DNA from 2 places in the Alteromonas sp. ABH4_452 genome. Region 1 is predicted to be linked to the other one. Evidence: predicted binding sites of a transcription regulator. Region 1 holds the regulator's gene; the other holds the start of a gene.

Region 1 (8,165 bases):
ACCTACATCAGTCAGCTGAGGTTCTATTAGTATATCTGGCGGGTCGCCAGCTAAACGAGACCGAGTAACACGAGCTTGAAGTATTTCAAGTGAGCTGCTCATTACGCTCATAATTCCCGGAGGGTTGCGCTTATTCACCTTTGCAGGCACTTCAGTAAATTCTTCTTCTACTTTTTCAATAACATCAGAGGCTATGCTTTCTTCGCTATTCACATCTTCAGAAGCATTGACTTCAAGCTGTTCTTCATTTTCATCTGACGTTTTGTCATCTTTACTATCAGGCGAAAACCATTGGCGCAATACGTTTTGGCTTTTAGTAAAAAAGTCTTCGGTTTTACGTTGGTTTTCTTCGTGGTCTTGCCTTAACTTTTCCAACCGAAGCGGGCGAAAATCGGCGTTAAGATTAACCGCAATCACAAAATCAGCCCCTAATTGGCGACACAAGTTCACCGGTACAGGGTTCACAACAGCGCCATCCACTAGCCAGCGATCGCCATGAGCAACGGGGGCAAAGAGCGCTGGAATAGCGCAGGATGCCTGAATGGTATCGCCAATAGGTCCTGAATTAAATACTACTTCACGTCCGGTATATAGGTCAGTTGCCACAGCCGCAAAAGGTTTTAGCATATCTTCATAGGTAGATTCACAAAACTCGCTAGCAAGTTTGTCGAAAACTTTTTGCCCGCTAGCAATGCCACCTCGCCTGAGCCCTACGCCCATAAGAGCCAATACCTGCCAATCGCTAAGCGAACAGGCCCACTCTTTTAAACCTTCCAGCTTGCCACTTGCGTAGGCAGCACCAACATAAGCACCAATGGAGCAACCAGCAACAACGTCAATTTTAACGCCAAGCTTTTCCAATGCTTCAATTATACCAATGTGTGTCCAGCCCCTTGCGGCACCGGCACCTAACGCAAGTCCAATTTTCATTTACTTTGGTTCCATAATATTTACTACTTCGATAGCGTTGTCTTCATCACTAAGATCTGCGCTATTTTCTGAAGCAAAAGAAGGTTCATCAAATCCTATATCACCATCTGCAACGGGGCCATCTTGAGTGACGATAGATTTAAAGTCATAAAGATTACTGTCTACAAGATGTGAAGGGGCCACGTTTTGAAGCGCACGGAACATTGATTCAATACGACCTGGGAAACGGCGGTTCCAGTCTTGAAGCATTGCTTTGATATTCTGACGCTGAAGATTTTCTTGTGAACCACACAGGTTGCAAGGAATTATTGGGAACTCAGCGGCTTGAGAATATTTTTCAATGTCTTTTTCGCTGCAGTAGGCCAGTGGACGAATGACAATATGCTCGCCGTTATCGCTAACCAGTTTTGGCGGCATAGATTTCAGCTTACCACCGTGAAACATATTCAGGAAAAACGTTTCTAGCATGTCGTCACGGTGGTGACCTAATGCAATTTTCGTCGCGCCTAGTTCTTTCGCTGTGCGGTATAAAATACCACGGCGCAGTCGAGAGCAAAGCGAACAGGTCGTTTTTCCTTCAGGAATCTTGTTTTTAACAATAGAGTAGGTGTCTTCTTCTACAATCTTGTAATCGACGCCAATGCTGTCTAAATACTCGGGCAAGATATGTTCAGGAAAACCAGGTTGCTTCTGGTCAAGATTTACCGCAATAATTTCAAAATGAATAGGCGCAATCTTCTTTAAAAACAACAAAATATCAAGCATGGTATAGCTGTCTTTACCGCCCGATAAACACACCATAACCTTGTCGTTGTTTTCAATCATACCGAAATCGCCAATGGCCTTACCCACGTTGCGACGAAGTCGTTTCTGAAGTTTGTTGAAGTTGTACTTTTGCTTACTTTGCGCGGCGTTTAACGTCGGCGCATCAGCACTGCTTGTGCCTAAACTCATAATTAACTAGCTTGGTTTGTGATAAAGGCGCCATTATACATTAAAGCGCCTTTTCGAGACTATGGCTGTGTTGTTAAATTTATCGAGAAGCGTTAAGTACTGATTTAAGCGTGTATGATTAACTCTCGGAATTAACCGCTAAATGCGCAGTTTCTTTTCAACGCCCATCGCCGATTCGCCATTAGTCGCCACCAAGTGTCTTTATATTTAAGCGCAACTAAGCAGTTAACTACACGGTTATCGGTGATTCAAATCCATCGGGCTTAATTGCTAACACATCACAATTAAGTTCATCGATAACGTGTTCGGCAGTATTGCCAATAAGCGCCGCCGAAATACCAACCCGTCCCACGGTGCCTATTACAACTAACTCGGCATCGAGTGTTTTAGCCACTTGCGGGATAACTTTTTCAGGCAAGCCTTCTTTCACCACACATTTATTTTCTGGAATACCATATTTCAGCGCGTGACTACGCATTTCTTTCATGTGATGATTTTTTACCGCATCGTGATATGTATCAGGGTCAAACTCTGGCACTTCAATGGCAATGTTAAGTGGAGTTGTAGGGTAGCTATTCACTAAATTAACGTTACCTTTCAGCAAAGAGGCATAATCGTTAGCGATTATCGTAAGCTTGTCGTTTAGTGCAGCATGCTCATCATCTTCACTGCCTACGTTTACTGCAGCTATAATTTCACCGCCTTCTGGCCAGTCGTGTTCTTTAACGAGCAGTACAGGGCGTGGGCACTTACGCATTAGATGCCAGTCTGTAGGGGTAAAGATTACTGAGGCAAGGTCGTCATGTTTTTTAGTAGCTTTTACTACTAAGTCGATTTGGTTATTAAGGGCGTAATAAATAATCGATTCATAAGCACGGTTGTTCCACTCAACTACAATATCGGTCTCTGAAAAGCCCTGTTCTTTTAGCTGGGCAGATAACCATTTGGCGTGCTCTTTTGTAACGGCATCGCGCATTGATTCACGTTCGTCGGGGCTAAGCATGGTTGTCATATCGTAAGACAAATCATATACCACCATCATAGCGGTAACCGTGGCGCCGGTTTTTGACGCAAGTTCATAGGCACGGCTTAGGGCAGGCTGGTTGTCGCGTTCCGCGTCCACCACGGCAAGAATTCGTTTACACTCAATCATAACGTCTCCTCAACTACAAAGCTTTGTATGGCTGTCGACATCGATATTGTTTCAAAACAGTTTATATAAACCATTTACATTAACTATAAACGACATTTGGAAAAACGTGGGTTGTTTTGGATCAAGGTGTAAATAATCTGTTGATATATAAAACAGGTAACATTGAATATTACGGGAGTTTTCACGCACGACGGATGGATGTCGTGTTACTCAGTGAGGGAATACAGTGAAATTTTAAAGGTTAAAACTAAAAAGCGCGCATGTAGCGCGCTCAAGATAACAGAAGAATAAATTAACCGTTACAGACTACGCTAGGGCCATTTAACGCTTCTAACTTGGTATTTAACCGATCAAAATCCAAAATAGAGATCAATTTACCGTCTACTTTGATAATGTTTTCTTTCTGAAAACGGCTTAATAGGCGACTAATGGTTTCTATCGTTAAGCCTAAGTAGTTGCCGATTTCGTTTCGGGTCATAGTTAGGTGAAATTCTCTGTGCGAGAAGCCACGCTCTTCAAAGCGCTGAGATAAGTGTGAGATGAAATACAATAAACGCTCTTCCGCCGTACGCTTGTTTAAAAGCATGATCATGTCGTGATCTTGTTTAATTTCTGCGCTCATAAAGCTCATGATCTGATGGCGTAGCTTAGGAAATTGAACCGACATTTCATCAAGGGTTTCATATGGCAGTTCACATACCATGGCGGTTTCTAGCGCTGAGGTGTAACTTTGATGCTTACTTTCGCGCAGGGCATCGAATCCAATAATATCACCAGGGAAGTGGAAGCCAGTGATTTGCTCTTCACCATCTTGATTAGTTACAAATGACTTAAAAGAACCCGTTCTTACGGCAAAAAGCGAACGAAATTTATCGCCAGTTTGAATGAGCGTATCACCTTTGTGAAGCGGCTTTTTGCGCTCAATTATATCGTCAAGAGACTCGATTTCTGTTTTGTTCAGCGCCACCGGTAAACACAAGTGACTGAAGCTACAGTTTTGACAGTGAATAGAAAATTGGCTTCCTTTGCTCATAATACATGCTCTTTTGAAGATTACCCAATAATGATACACCCATTTTTAAACGATTGCGCCATGAATAAGATAAGCCGCATAAATGGCCATTATTACGGCAATTATTTGTCTAACGTTATTGTTTTGAAAACTGCTAACAATATACTGACTGCCTGCACTTGCTGCGAGTAGCGTTGGCAAAGTACCTAAACCGAAGAAAAACATGATGGCAGCGCCCTGCAATGCATTCCCCGCCGCTAAAGACCAAGTAAGTGTTGAATACACTAATCCACAAGGCAACCAGCCCCAAATAAACCCATAAGGGATAGCACTAAAAGGGGTTTTAAAAGGTAAAAAACGCTTAGATAACGGCTGCAGCTTAGAAAATAAACCTTTGCCTGCGTTTTCTAACACCGTTAACCCTGTCCACCATTTGCCTAAATAACAGGCCAACAACAGCAACATAATACCGCTGAGTAAAGACAGGGCATAGTTGGCCAGAGGAATATAGTCTGCTGCAATTTTGCCAAGTGCGCCGGTCAGTGCGCCAGCAATGGTGTAGCTAGCTATGCGCCCCATGTTATAGGCTAGGGCGTAAGGCACTGCTGAAGCACCTTTTGGTGACACCATTCTTAGCGCTGCAACTATACCGCCGCACATGCCCACGCAGTGAACACCGCCCGCTAAGCCGATAAGAAAAGCTGAGAAGTAATTAATCCCCTCCATGCTGCCCTTGGTTTTTCTCTACTTTAGTATTCTGAAGTTGCTTGCGTTGTTCAGCGAGCTTTTTTTCTTCTGGCGGAAGGTCATCGTCAAACAGTATGCTGTAACCTTGACGGTCTAAATCTTCAAACTGATTAGTTTTAACCGCCCAGAAGAATATTACGATAGCGACGGCTACTATAATGATGGCGATTGGAATTAAAACGTAAATAATGCTCATACTATTTGCCCAGAAGTCGCGTAGAGTTTGTCACTACTATGATACTGCTTAATGACATGCCAACAACCGCCATCCACGGCGAAAGTAGGCCAGATACGGCGAAAGGTAAGATCAAAACGTTGTAACCTACCGACCAACCAATATTTTGTCTTATTTTTTGCTTCACTTGATGCGCAGTTCGGATGAGTTCTGGCACAGAAAGCAGCTGATCGCCAAGCAAAATCACGTCGGCTGCAGTTTTCGCAACATCTGTAGCATTACCTACCGCTATCGCTACATCAGCACTTGCAAGAACAGGGGCGTCATTAATACCATCGCCCATCATCATAACCTTTGAGCCAGATTGCTGCATAGCTTGAACCGCTTCATATTTCTGCTCTGGGGTAAGGCCCCCTTTAGCGGCAGATATTGGTAAAGATTTAGTAAGAGAGTCAACGTTTTGCTGTGTATCGCCGCTTAGTACAGCGAGGGTATGAGTTTTTGCCAATATATCGAGGGTTTCTTGGGTATCGTCACGCAGTGAGTCACGAACTTCAAAAGCCGCCATAACACGGCCTTTGACAGTAAGAAATACGTTAGCCGAGGGATAGCGCTCGATAAATGATTGCTGTGATTCGTGAACACTGAACGCTGCTGAGCCCATGGAGAATAGCGTGTCATTAATTTCACCGCTAATTCCGCCACCTGGCGTGACCGTGAAATTTGTCACTTTGTGTACGGTGTTGCCGCTTGACGTTTTATCACCGCTAAAGGCTTTAGCAATAGGGTGTTCAGAGCGAGATTCTAGGGCGCGGGCGATTGATAGCGCGCTTTGGCTGTCTACGCCGTCAGCATACCAGGCGTTTGATATAGTGAACTTACCTTGTGTCAGCGTACCGGTTTTGTCGAGTGCGATAGTGTCAATGCCAGTGATTTGCTCAAGAGCATCGGCACGCTTTAGCAAAATACCTTGTCTGTTTAATTTCGCCATAGCGCAGGTGAGTGCTGATGGCGTGGCTAACCCTAGGGCGCAAGGACAGGTTGCTACCAACACGGAAATGGTGATCCAAAACGCATCATCACTGCCGTTATAAGCCCAAAAGGTGTAAGTTAACGCTGAAATCAATAATACAGCGGTCACAAAGTATCTAGAGAAATTATCGGCTATCTGTGCAGCCTTGGGCTTGCTCGCCATCGCACTTGCTTGAAGCCTTACAATTTGATTTACCAGCGCATTTTTAAGCGTTTGCGTAACCGTAATGGTAAGGCTACCGTCCTGACATACGGTACCGCCATATACAGTGCTGTTATCTGACTTTCGTACTGGGTTAAATTCACCCGTTAGCATAGATTCGTCAACCGCAGCGTTACCCTCTGTAACCAGCCCATCAATGGGGATGGTTTCACCAGGCTTAACCAGCACTATATCGTGCACCTTTAGCTGCTTTGCTAGACATTCAGTAACGCTGCCATCTGGCATTAATTTAGTCGCTGACACAGGAACATACTGCATCATATTGGCAGAGATCTGTGCGGCGCGATGACGACTGCGATGTTCTAAGAATCTGCTGAGCAATAGCAAGAAAATAAACATACAAATGGATTCAAAATACACTTCACCTTGCTCTAATACGGTAGAGCGAATACCGGCAATATAGGTACCGAATATGGCAAGCGTAACGGGTACATCCATATTAACTGTTTTAGCGCTTAGCGCTTTAGCGGCTCCGACATAGAAGGTGCTACCAGAATACAGGACAACCGGGGTAGTGAGTGTAAGGGCGACCCAATAAAAATATTGGCGGGTCTCTAACTCAATGGCGCCAAACCAATCAAAATACAGCCCCGTCATCAGCATCATAACCTGCATGGTCATAATACCTGCTAGCCCTAACTTCTTAAGGAAGGTTTTTTGCTCGCGTTTATAACTGGCTTCGTGCTCATCAGGATGAAATGGCGACCCAACATAACCAATGCGTTTTAGCGTAGAAAGAATTTGGCTAAGTTTAATTTGAAAAGGTGACCAAGTAACTAAAGCGCGACGCTCTTGAACATTTACAGCTACTTGCTTTATGCCTTCAACTTTCGATAATTGCTTTTCAATAAGCCAGCCACAGGCAGCGCATGTAATACCCTCAAGAGTTAGCTGAATTTGCTTATCTTGCCCTTCTTCAAACACGAACTCTTCTTGAAGGGAAGGGTCGTCATAGACTTTAAGCTTATCTAACGTTTCTAAAATGCCATCGTCAGATTTTTGAGCAGGCTCTGTTCTAAACTGGTAATAGTCTTCTAAACCATTGTTAACAATAGCTTCAGCTACCGCTAAGCAGCCAGGGCAACACATGTCTCGTTGTTGCCCTAAAATGACAGTAGTAAATTTCCCATTGTCTGGACTCGCTATAGGCAAGCCGCAATGGTAACAATCGTGATTGGCCATTATGGATTGAACTTCATTTTTCCAGAATGCGGTAGATAGACGGTGTTTTGAATTTTCCAGCTATCATCAATAGGTGTGAGCGATATGCGCCATTTACCGTCTAGGTTTTCTTCAATAAAACCGCGATAAATACCGTTGGCATCTCGACTTAGTAAAACGCTGACATCACGCTCTTCAAGCGTTACGTGATAAAAGCTCAATTTAACAGCATTACCTTCTTGAGGAATGCCCGAGTGAAATTGCAGCGCTATGCTGCCATCTTCAATGGTTAAATCGGTAGTAATATTTAAACGGCGGGCGATTGCCTCTTTGTCTAGACGTGCATTAATTGCTTTACCTTCTTTGTAGTAATCGTCTACAACAAGGCTATCTTCAGTAGAAATAGCAAGGTTTAACAACACGCCACCCATGATCAGGGTAATAATAGGAACCGCAATTAAAAACCAGGGCCAGAATTCTTTATACCAGGGTCTATTCATCAAAATCTTTTCTCGTATTTACTTCACTAGCAAGGTCGCTAACAACATATCTATTATTACTCGTGAACAAATGTATTCGAACTGCATAATAACAATAAATATGGTGTAGGTAATTTGCATCGACAGCGTTGTAAATTTGTACGTAATGACACTGTCTATATGGCTGTATTTTCTCATAAAAAAAGCCCCGTAGTAACGAGGCTTTTTAAGATATTTAATGATTTAAATCATTAATCATTTGAAAGGCTGTAAACATAGGCTGCAACAACGTGAATTTT
Region 2 (8,165 bases), 1.6 Mb from region 1:
TGGTCGAGAATGCTGCGCGAAGGCTTTTGGGGACTAGGCGGCGGCCCGGTAATTTATGCCGCAATGAGCGCCATTGATACCGCGCTTTGGGATATTAAAGGCAAAGCACTTGGCTTACCTGTTTATGAACTCCTTGGTGGTAAAACAAATGGCAAGCTCCGCAGCTATGCCAGCCAGCTACAGTTTGACTGGGATAAAGAAGTCACCAAACTTAATGACCCAGCAGATTATGCTCGCGCTACTGAAAAAGCCCTGAAAGACGGTTACGACGCCGTGAAAGTTGATCCCATCGTTTACGATAAAGATGGCAACACCCACTTTGACAGAACCAAGCTGTTTACTAAGCCCGAGCTTAAACTTTTCAAAGCTCGCCTTCAGGCGATTAGAGACACCATGGGCGAAGATGGCGACATTATCTTTGAATGTCACAGCTTGTTAGGTGCATCAACAGCCATTCAGCTGGGCGATATTGTAGAAGAGATTGGCTGCTTGTATTACGAAGAGCCGGTTAATTACCTTAACTCTAAGCTTCACGACAAAGTGGCGAAAAACGTCAACGTGCCGATTGCGGGCGGTGAACGCTTATATCACCGCTGGGACGTACGCCCGTACCTTGAAGACCAGTCTCTTGATGTACTTCAACCTGACGTTGGCCTTTGCGGTGGTTTCACAGAAGCGAAAAAGGTATGCGACTATGCCGACATTTACGACGTTCGCATTCAGGCTCACGTTTGCGGCGGCCCAGTTGCTACGGCGGCAAGTTTGCATTTAGAAACGGCTATTCCAAACTTTTTAATCCACGAGCATCACACCTATGCCATCAAAGACTGGAACCGTGAGCTTTGTATTCAGGACCCTCAGCCAGTTAACGGCTTTATAGAAGCGCCCGACACACCGGGAATTGGTATCGACCTAAACGATGAGGTGGTTTACCGCTCGCCACACATGACAGTAACGGAACTTAAATAGCAAAGTTACATACAGGCACACTGGTGAGCCTGCACGGTCCCTACGCAAAGCACCTGTGTAAGGTGTCTGTGCAAAGTATCTGCGCTAGGTATTTGTAAAAGATACCTGTGCAGTTTAACAACGCCGAAATAAGCTGTGAGGTTTGTTTCGAGCTAGCGCTTAAGCGATGTCGTACCATTGCTTAGCGTTTATAGACAACAGCGCCGCTTTTTGAATTTCAGAAAGCGGCGCTATCATATCTGAGAACCCATGCCAAAGCGCAGCATAAGGCATTCGCCACTGGCACAAAGGGAAGTTGCTCGCAAACATGATTTGATTTGTGCCAACTATTTCCAATAAGGTTTCAAAAATATAGTTGGCTCGCTGCCAGTGCCACCTCCGCTCTTGCATTTCTAACCCTGAAAACTTAAACGCAACCTGCCCGATTTCGCTCAAGTCGCGGATATTCTGCCGCCAGGTTTTAAACGCAAAGCTCTTTATATCAAGTGGCGCAAGAGCGGCGTGGTTGATTGCTACTTTCAAAGCTGGGTTTTGCTCTAATACGTTAAGCAATGCAACTACGGCGTTAGTATCCGCAATATTTAACTGAGCATCAAAAGACAAGCCTTTAGAAGCCATGTGACCAAGCGCCCACTTTACTTTAGGGGCGCGCAAAAGCGTTGCAGCGTCGTCATCTAAAATATGGCGAAGGCCACGTACAGAGGGGTAAAGTTCTAGCTTGTCAATATGACTGCCAACACTATAGCCAGCTAAATCTATGCAACCAACCGAGCGAAATGGCAGCGTACAATGACGCTCTAGAAAGGCAATTTCTCGCCACGGTCTACTGTTATCGTAGCCAGCTTCAATATGCACAAACCCATAAAGCTGTCCTAGAGAAGCGCGATGAAGCATCGCCTCTGTGGTATTTTTGGCAATATTTTTCTTATCAGCCCAAAAAGGCGCATTAGTGGGTTTTAGCCAATCGTACTGCCCTTCATCTAAAGCAAAAAGATGAATATGAGGGTCTACCCACGTTTGTGAATGCTGAATCATTTTTTATTTTTTAACCCAAAGTTTGTACGGTTAACTGTGGCGTTTTTTACATCACCTACTTGCTGTGTTCCTATTTCGCTCTCACTAGTGAGCTGCGCCTTCTGTGTTTCTTTTTGCGCCGCTTGTGTTGAGCTCTATTTATCTCGCCCTTTCTATTGAGCCGTGTAGCCCCCATCCACAGCATACAAACTTCCTGTGATGAAAGACGCCTTGTCGCTACATAAAAAATAGGTCAGTTCCGCTACATCCTCTGGCTGACCTAATCGCCCAATGGGCTGAGCTGCAGCTTCTTCGGCTACCACTTCACTTTTATTTACACCAGAGCGAGCTACATAATTGTCAATCGCGTTATGAAATAAAGGGGTTTCAATGGTGCCTGGACATACCGCGTTCACGCGAATGTTGTATGGGGCATAATCAAGTGCCGTGGTTTTTGCAATAGACGCCAGCGCACCTTTACTTACCCCGTAGGCAAAGGAGTTTCGCTTTCCTACAAACGACTGATCAGATCCCATCACCACAATGGCTCCACTACCCTGCTTTTTCATCGTCGGCAAGCAAGATTTAATTGCGCCATAGGCGCCTTTAACGTTCAGGCTAAGTACCTTATCAAGCAAGGCTTCGTCGGTATCCTCAATAGTTGCAGACACGTGGATACCAGCATTACACACTAACGCGTCTATGCGTTGATAAGCCGTCATAACTTCATCGATTGCAGCTTCAACGTTACTTACCACGCTTACATCACAAGGCTTCCAAATAGCGTTAGGCACAGCTTGCTCAAAGTCTCTTATATCTAAGTTAACCACTTGATAGCCATTTTCGCTAAACAACTTGCATACCGCGAAACCGATACCCAAGCTTCCGCCTGTGACTATACAAATCGGGGCCTGCGCTTCATTACTACTATATTCAATATTTTTCTTCGCGCTATCTGAATTCATATCTTTATGTACCGTGTTGCTGGTGCGTATGCGTTGTTTCAATGTAGGCTAAGCATGCCAGTGAGAATGTGAATTGCAAGCTAGCTAAGCATTTGTGTTCACCATTCTATATTAACAGTGACACACGAGACATCATCACCAGCATTTTAATGAGCTGCTCTCATTGCCACATCATCCAAATTTATTATTAACTTTCCTTTAACGGACTATTCGGACTACGCTTTTTGTGACTATAATAGGCAAAATTAAAACACTTGTTTGAAAAAGGAGTCATCCATGCCTCTGTACCACGCCCCTACAACTGATTTTCAGTTCTTATTAAAAGACTGGCTTGGACTTGATGCTCACTACGAAAAGCTCGGTATCAGCGACTTTGATAGCGAACTAGCCAATGAAATTATTGCGCAAGGCGCAAAGTTTGCGTTGGATGTGGTTGCCCCTCTTAACCGTGAGGGCGATGAGGAAGGCTGTAAGCTTGAAGACGGTAAAATTACCACACCTAAAGGCTTTGCAGATGCTTATCAGGAATACGTTGCTAACGGCTGGAACGCAATGCTAGGCACTGCCGAGTACGACGGGCAAGACTTGCCGTACACTATGGCGGTGCCTGTTCACGAAATGCTAAACGCGGCGAACTTAAGCTGGCGCTTAACCACCATGCTTACCGAAAGCGCCACGCTTGCGGTTACTAAGCACGCCAGTAAAGAATTGAAAGATATCTACCTTGCTAAGCTAATCAGCGGTGAGTGGACAGGTACAATGAACCTGACCGAGCCTCACGCGGGAACCGATTTGAGCTTGCTTAGCACTAAAGCTGAGCCACAAGGCGACGGTAGCTACAAAGTAACCGGTAACAAGATATTTATTACTGCTGGTGATCAAGACTGGAGCTCGAACGTTATTCACCTTGTGCTAGCTCGCCTTCCTGACGCACCAAAAGGTGTTAAAGGTATAAGCCTGTTTTTAGTGCCTAAATTCCTTCCAGATGCTAGCAATGAGCCAGGTGAGGCGAACAGCCTTTCAGTAGGAAGCATTGAACACAAAATGGGGATCAAAGCGAGCCCAACATGTGTGATGAACTTCGACGGTGCAACAGGCTACCTTGTCGGTGAAGAAAACCAAGGCCTCGCATGCATGTTCACTATGATGAACGACGCCCGATTCCAGGTAGGTCTTCAGGGCTTAGGTGCCGCAGAAGCCTCGTACCAGGGCGCGCTAACCTACGCACGCGAGCGTGTGCAGTCTCGCGCACCTCAGGGTATCCAAAACCCAGAGGGCAAAGCAGACCCAATCGTATTTCAACCTGACGTAGCGCGTATGCTACTTACACAGAAATCATTGATTGAAGGTTGCCGTGCACTTTCACTTTTCTACGCTAAATTTATGGACGTAGAAAAGCTTGGTGAGGGCCAAGAAAAAGAAGATGCCGACAAAATACTTCAGTTTTTAACGCCTATCTGTAAAGCCTTTATGACCGATATGGGCCTTGAAACGACTAGCCTAGGTGTACAGGTATTCGGTGGTCACGGTTTTATTCGTGAGTGGGGCATGGAGCAACTTATGCGCGATGTGCGCATTGCAATGCTGTACGAAGGAACGAACGGTATACAGGCCCTAGACCTTATCGGCCGTAAGCTTACCCGCGATGGCGGACAAATGATGGAAGCTACTTATAAAGCGTTTAGTGCATTAGTTAGCGACATTCAAGACAGTGAAGCGAAAGGTCTGGCTCAAGGTATTCTTGATGATTGGCGTGCATCTTCAGCAGACTGCTTAGGTATGGATGCAACCACCGCTGCAGCAGCTGCCTGCGATTACTTGGCATACAGCGCCTATTCATTGATTGGTGTACTTTGGTACAGCATGGCTGACAAAGCTCAGGCATCGGGCAATACGGTACTTGCCGCTTCGAAGATGAAGACACGTGACTTCTATATGGAACGTATCTTAGTACGCCGTGACGCACATAAAGCCGCTTACAAAGCAGGCCCTGAAAGCACACTTGCTATTTCAGGCAATGAGTTTGATTACCTGTAAGCTATATACGCTTTCTTAGCCCAACAAACTTGGACTAAAAACACAAAAAAGGTCACTACACGTGACCTTTTTTATTACCTTTTTACGAAGAGGTATTAATCGTTTGCCGCGACTTGTGTGGAAAACGTATCAGCAAACCAGTCGTTTAGCATGGCTTTCTCGTACGATAACGACTCGGTGCGGTTGTGACGAATATTCGACTCCATAAAGTCCATGTCTTTAAGCTTCACATCCTCACCACTTAAAATGACCTGACCATCAGAATTAGATAGTGAGTAACTAAACGTCATTCTTGGAATATCTATGCGTTTAATTATTCGCACATCGCTGCCAGCCCCGCTGCCAAAACCTACAAACTGGCTCGGCCAAACTTGACCAGCCAAATCAACGTTTGTCACCGTCATCGACAGTACCTGTGATTCGGGCAGGTCGCTAGCTAATTCTGTAATGTGTTCTTCTAAGTCTTTTAAAGTTCGCTCACGAAAGCGTTTACGAGATTCATTGGCTGGCCTGACATCGCTGTAAGATTCTGGCTCTTCCCATGTTATCTCTACCTCAGCGGCTTGGGTTGGCGCAAAAACAACTAGAGCCCCTACGGCTGCGGCGCAACTTAAACAAGAAAAAGTACGTAATTTATTCACTTTCATGCTCCTAAATTCAGTCGTTTAACCTTAAGTTAGCAAGCGTTGAGAAAGTTATTAATCAAAAAAACATTAGAAAAGTTTTAGATTTAACTTTTTCTTACTCAAAAAGCTAATGTCACTTTGAAACTTGCATAACCGGCGACTGCTTAATGATTAGGCACAGTTTTGCGCGTTTAGTTCCCGTAAAATTAGGGTTTATATCATCGTTTTCACAATAGGTGTGGTGAAAGCGTTTTACGCTTGCAGCATCGGCGGTAATTAGTTTAACGTAGCTTTGCTGGTAAGGTTTCAAAGGGCTTAGTTCAATATTTATTTTATCTTGCAAACTACGTAACTCTTTTCGCTCTGGAAGGGTGGCAATGGACACCAGCCAGTCAGAGACAGAGTTTTGAATATCTTCAAATAAATACTGGACAAAAGGAGAGCGCAGCACTATTACCAAAACAATAATTTCCGCAGCGATAATAAAGAACCGTAACATAACTTCTCAGCTAACTTTGATAGGGGTTTACAACAAATAGCGCCTACTTTGTGCGCTTTTCACCAACAATATACTTAATAAATGCTTTGCTAATTTGTATTACAACAAGGTTCACTGTACATGATTTGGACACTTATTGGCCACATAATTGCGCTGCATGGTAGTGTGTTATCTAACTTACTGTAAACACGATAGTTTATACTAAGGTATAACTTGTATACTTTTTCGACCGACACTTTTTAGGGCTAACCATTTATTCAATTTTACGCTTATTAGCCATGTCGCTGTATGTAGAAATTTACAAAATGACATAATGCAAAAGAAAAATAACAAGCCACCAGTATTATTTTCTGAACTTTCAGTATTGACTGAAAGTTTAAAAAGATAGACCATACGCCGCATTATTGATCTATATTAAATATGACGTGTTGAACGCGGTTATACTGCACAAGCAGTTTGTTACGTCACATAAGGTTAAGCTATGAATGAACAAATACCGGTCAAAAACGTAACACCGGTAAAAGTACATAAACCCAAAGGAGCCACAGAGGGTAAACGTCACGACTCCCGTAGCCGTATTTATGTGCGCGCCGTAAAGGGCCCCTTGGAAACGTTTAGACGTTTCTTCGGTCTTTTCTTTTTAGCCCTTTTTGCCATCATTCCATGGATTCAGTACAACGGCCATCAGGCCGTACTGCTTGATATTGGCGAGCAACGTTTTACTATTTTCTCGCTTACCTTGTGGCCTCAAGACCTTACCTTACTGGCCTATATATTCATTGTTTCCGCTTTTGCATTGTTTTTTGTCACCACCTTCGCAGGTAGAGTGTGGTGTGGCTTTATGTGCCCACAAACGACATGGGTATACATATACACATGGTTTGAAGAGAAGTTCGAAGGCCCGCGTAACAAGCGTATAGCGCTAGATGCGCGTAAAATGGATGCAGATAAATTTTTGCGTAAAACGGCGAAGCATACCGCTTGGGTATTGGTAGCCCTATTAACTGCGCTAACCTTTGTCGGCTACTTCACGCCAATTGATGCTCTGTTTGTTGATTTCGTCACATTCGATACCAGTTTCTGGGCAGGGTTTTCTGTTATTTTCTTTGCAGTTTGTACCTACGGGAATGCAGGCTACATGCGTGAAATCATGTGTACCCACATTTGCCCTTATGCACGATTCCAATCTGCCATGTTCGACAAAGATACATTTACCGTATCTTACGATGCAAAACGCGGCGAACAGCGCGGCCCACGCCCTCGAAAGCTCAGTCACGAACAGGTGCAGGAAAAAGGCTTAGGTGACTGCATTGACTGTAATTTATGTGTTCAAGTCTGCCCTACCGGTATTGATATTCGCAACGGCCTTCAATACGAGTGCATCAACTGCGGTGCCTGTGTTGATGCCTGTAATGGCGTAATGGATAAAATGGGCTACCCCAAAGGCTTGATAAGCTTTACCTCAGAGGAAGAACTTGCTGGTGGTAAGACTCACGTTTTTCGACCTAAACTAATTGGTTACTTTGTCGTTCTTCTGGTGATGACGGGTTTGTTGTTCGCCAATATTTGGACACGCAGCCCAACTGAAGTCGACATCATCCGCGACAGAAACTCACTGTACCGCGAGACCAATGAAGGGCTTATTGAAAACGTATATACCATAAAAGTGCTCAACAAAACCCAGCAAGAGCAAACGTATACTATTGCTGTAAAAGGTCTTCCTGACTACGAATACATAGGCGAGCAAGAAGTAACAGTTAAAGGTGGTGCGGTTTACAGTACGCCGATTTCTGTTGCAACGGACGCTTATAATCTGGAAGATACGGTTACCGATATTTTTATCAGTGTAACCACCACTATTGATGGGGAAACGGTTACGGTTGATGAACCAACGAAGTTCCTTTATCGATGACAGATTTTTCTTTTTCTGGGCTTAGCCCAGACACCATATTAGATGCCCTGGAAAGTCAGGGCATTTTTCTTCAAAGCGGCCTGCTAGCGCTCAACAGCTACGAAAACCGCGTTTATCAATTTTTGGCTGAAGACGGTCAGCGC

The links. The regulator FNR, encoded in region 1, switches genes on or off when oxygen is low (the NO sensors DNR and NnrR bind a similar motif). The targets are predictions, from matches to a motif close to TTGATCTAGATCAA.
Region 2: ccoG (cytochrome c oxidase accessory protein CcoG) is a predicted target of FNR. The motif match lies at 6,515-6,528, and genes of this name have one in related genera.

What each region holds. Positions count from the first base shown of each region.
Region 1 is NZ_CM149973.1:2,582,672-2,590,836, forward strand. Features, by position in the region: gene ACYX4N_RS11110 (patatin-like phospholipase family protein) at 1-930, opposite strand, end outside; gene ttcA (tRNA 2-thiocytidine(32) synthetase TtcA) at 931-1,884, opposite strand; gene uspE (universal stress protein UspE) at 2,114-3,037, opposite strand; gene fnr (fumarate/nitrate reduction transcriptional regulator Fnr) at 3,330-4,070, opposite strand; gene ACYX4N_RS11130 (sulfite exporter TauE/SafE family protein) at 4,116-4,775, opposite strand; gene ccoS (cbb3-type cytochrome oxidase assembly protein CcoS) at 4,762-4,992, opposite strand; gene ACYX4N_RS11140 (heavy metal translocating P-type ATPase) at 4,994-7,408, opposite strand; gene ACYX4N_RS11145 (FixH family protein) at 7,408-7,887, opposite strand; gene ccoP (cytochrome-c oxidase, cbb3-type subunit III) at 8,118-8,165, opposite strand, start outside.
Region 2 is NZ_CM149973.1:4,175,230-4,183,394, forward strand. Features, by position in the region: gene ACYX4N_RS17890 (mandelate racemase/muconate lactonizing enzyme family protein) at 1-969, shown strand, start outside; gene ACYX4N_RS17895 (amidohydrolase family protein) at 1,129-2,004, opposite strand; gene ACYX4N_RS17900 (SDR family NAD(P)-dependent oxidoreductase) at 2,157-2,948, opposite strand; gene ACYX4N_RS17905 (acyl-CoA dehydrogenase family protein) at 3,225-4,985, shown strand; gene ACYX4N_RS17910 (DUF3016 domain-containing protein) at 5,081-5,626, opposite strand; gene ACYX4N_RS17915 (hypothetical protein) at 5,745-6,110, opposite strand; gene ccoG (cytochrome c oxidase accessory protein CcoG) at 6,592-8,022, shown strand; gene ACYX4N_RS17925 (serine/threonine protein kinase) at 8,019-8,165, shown strand, end outside.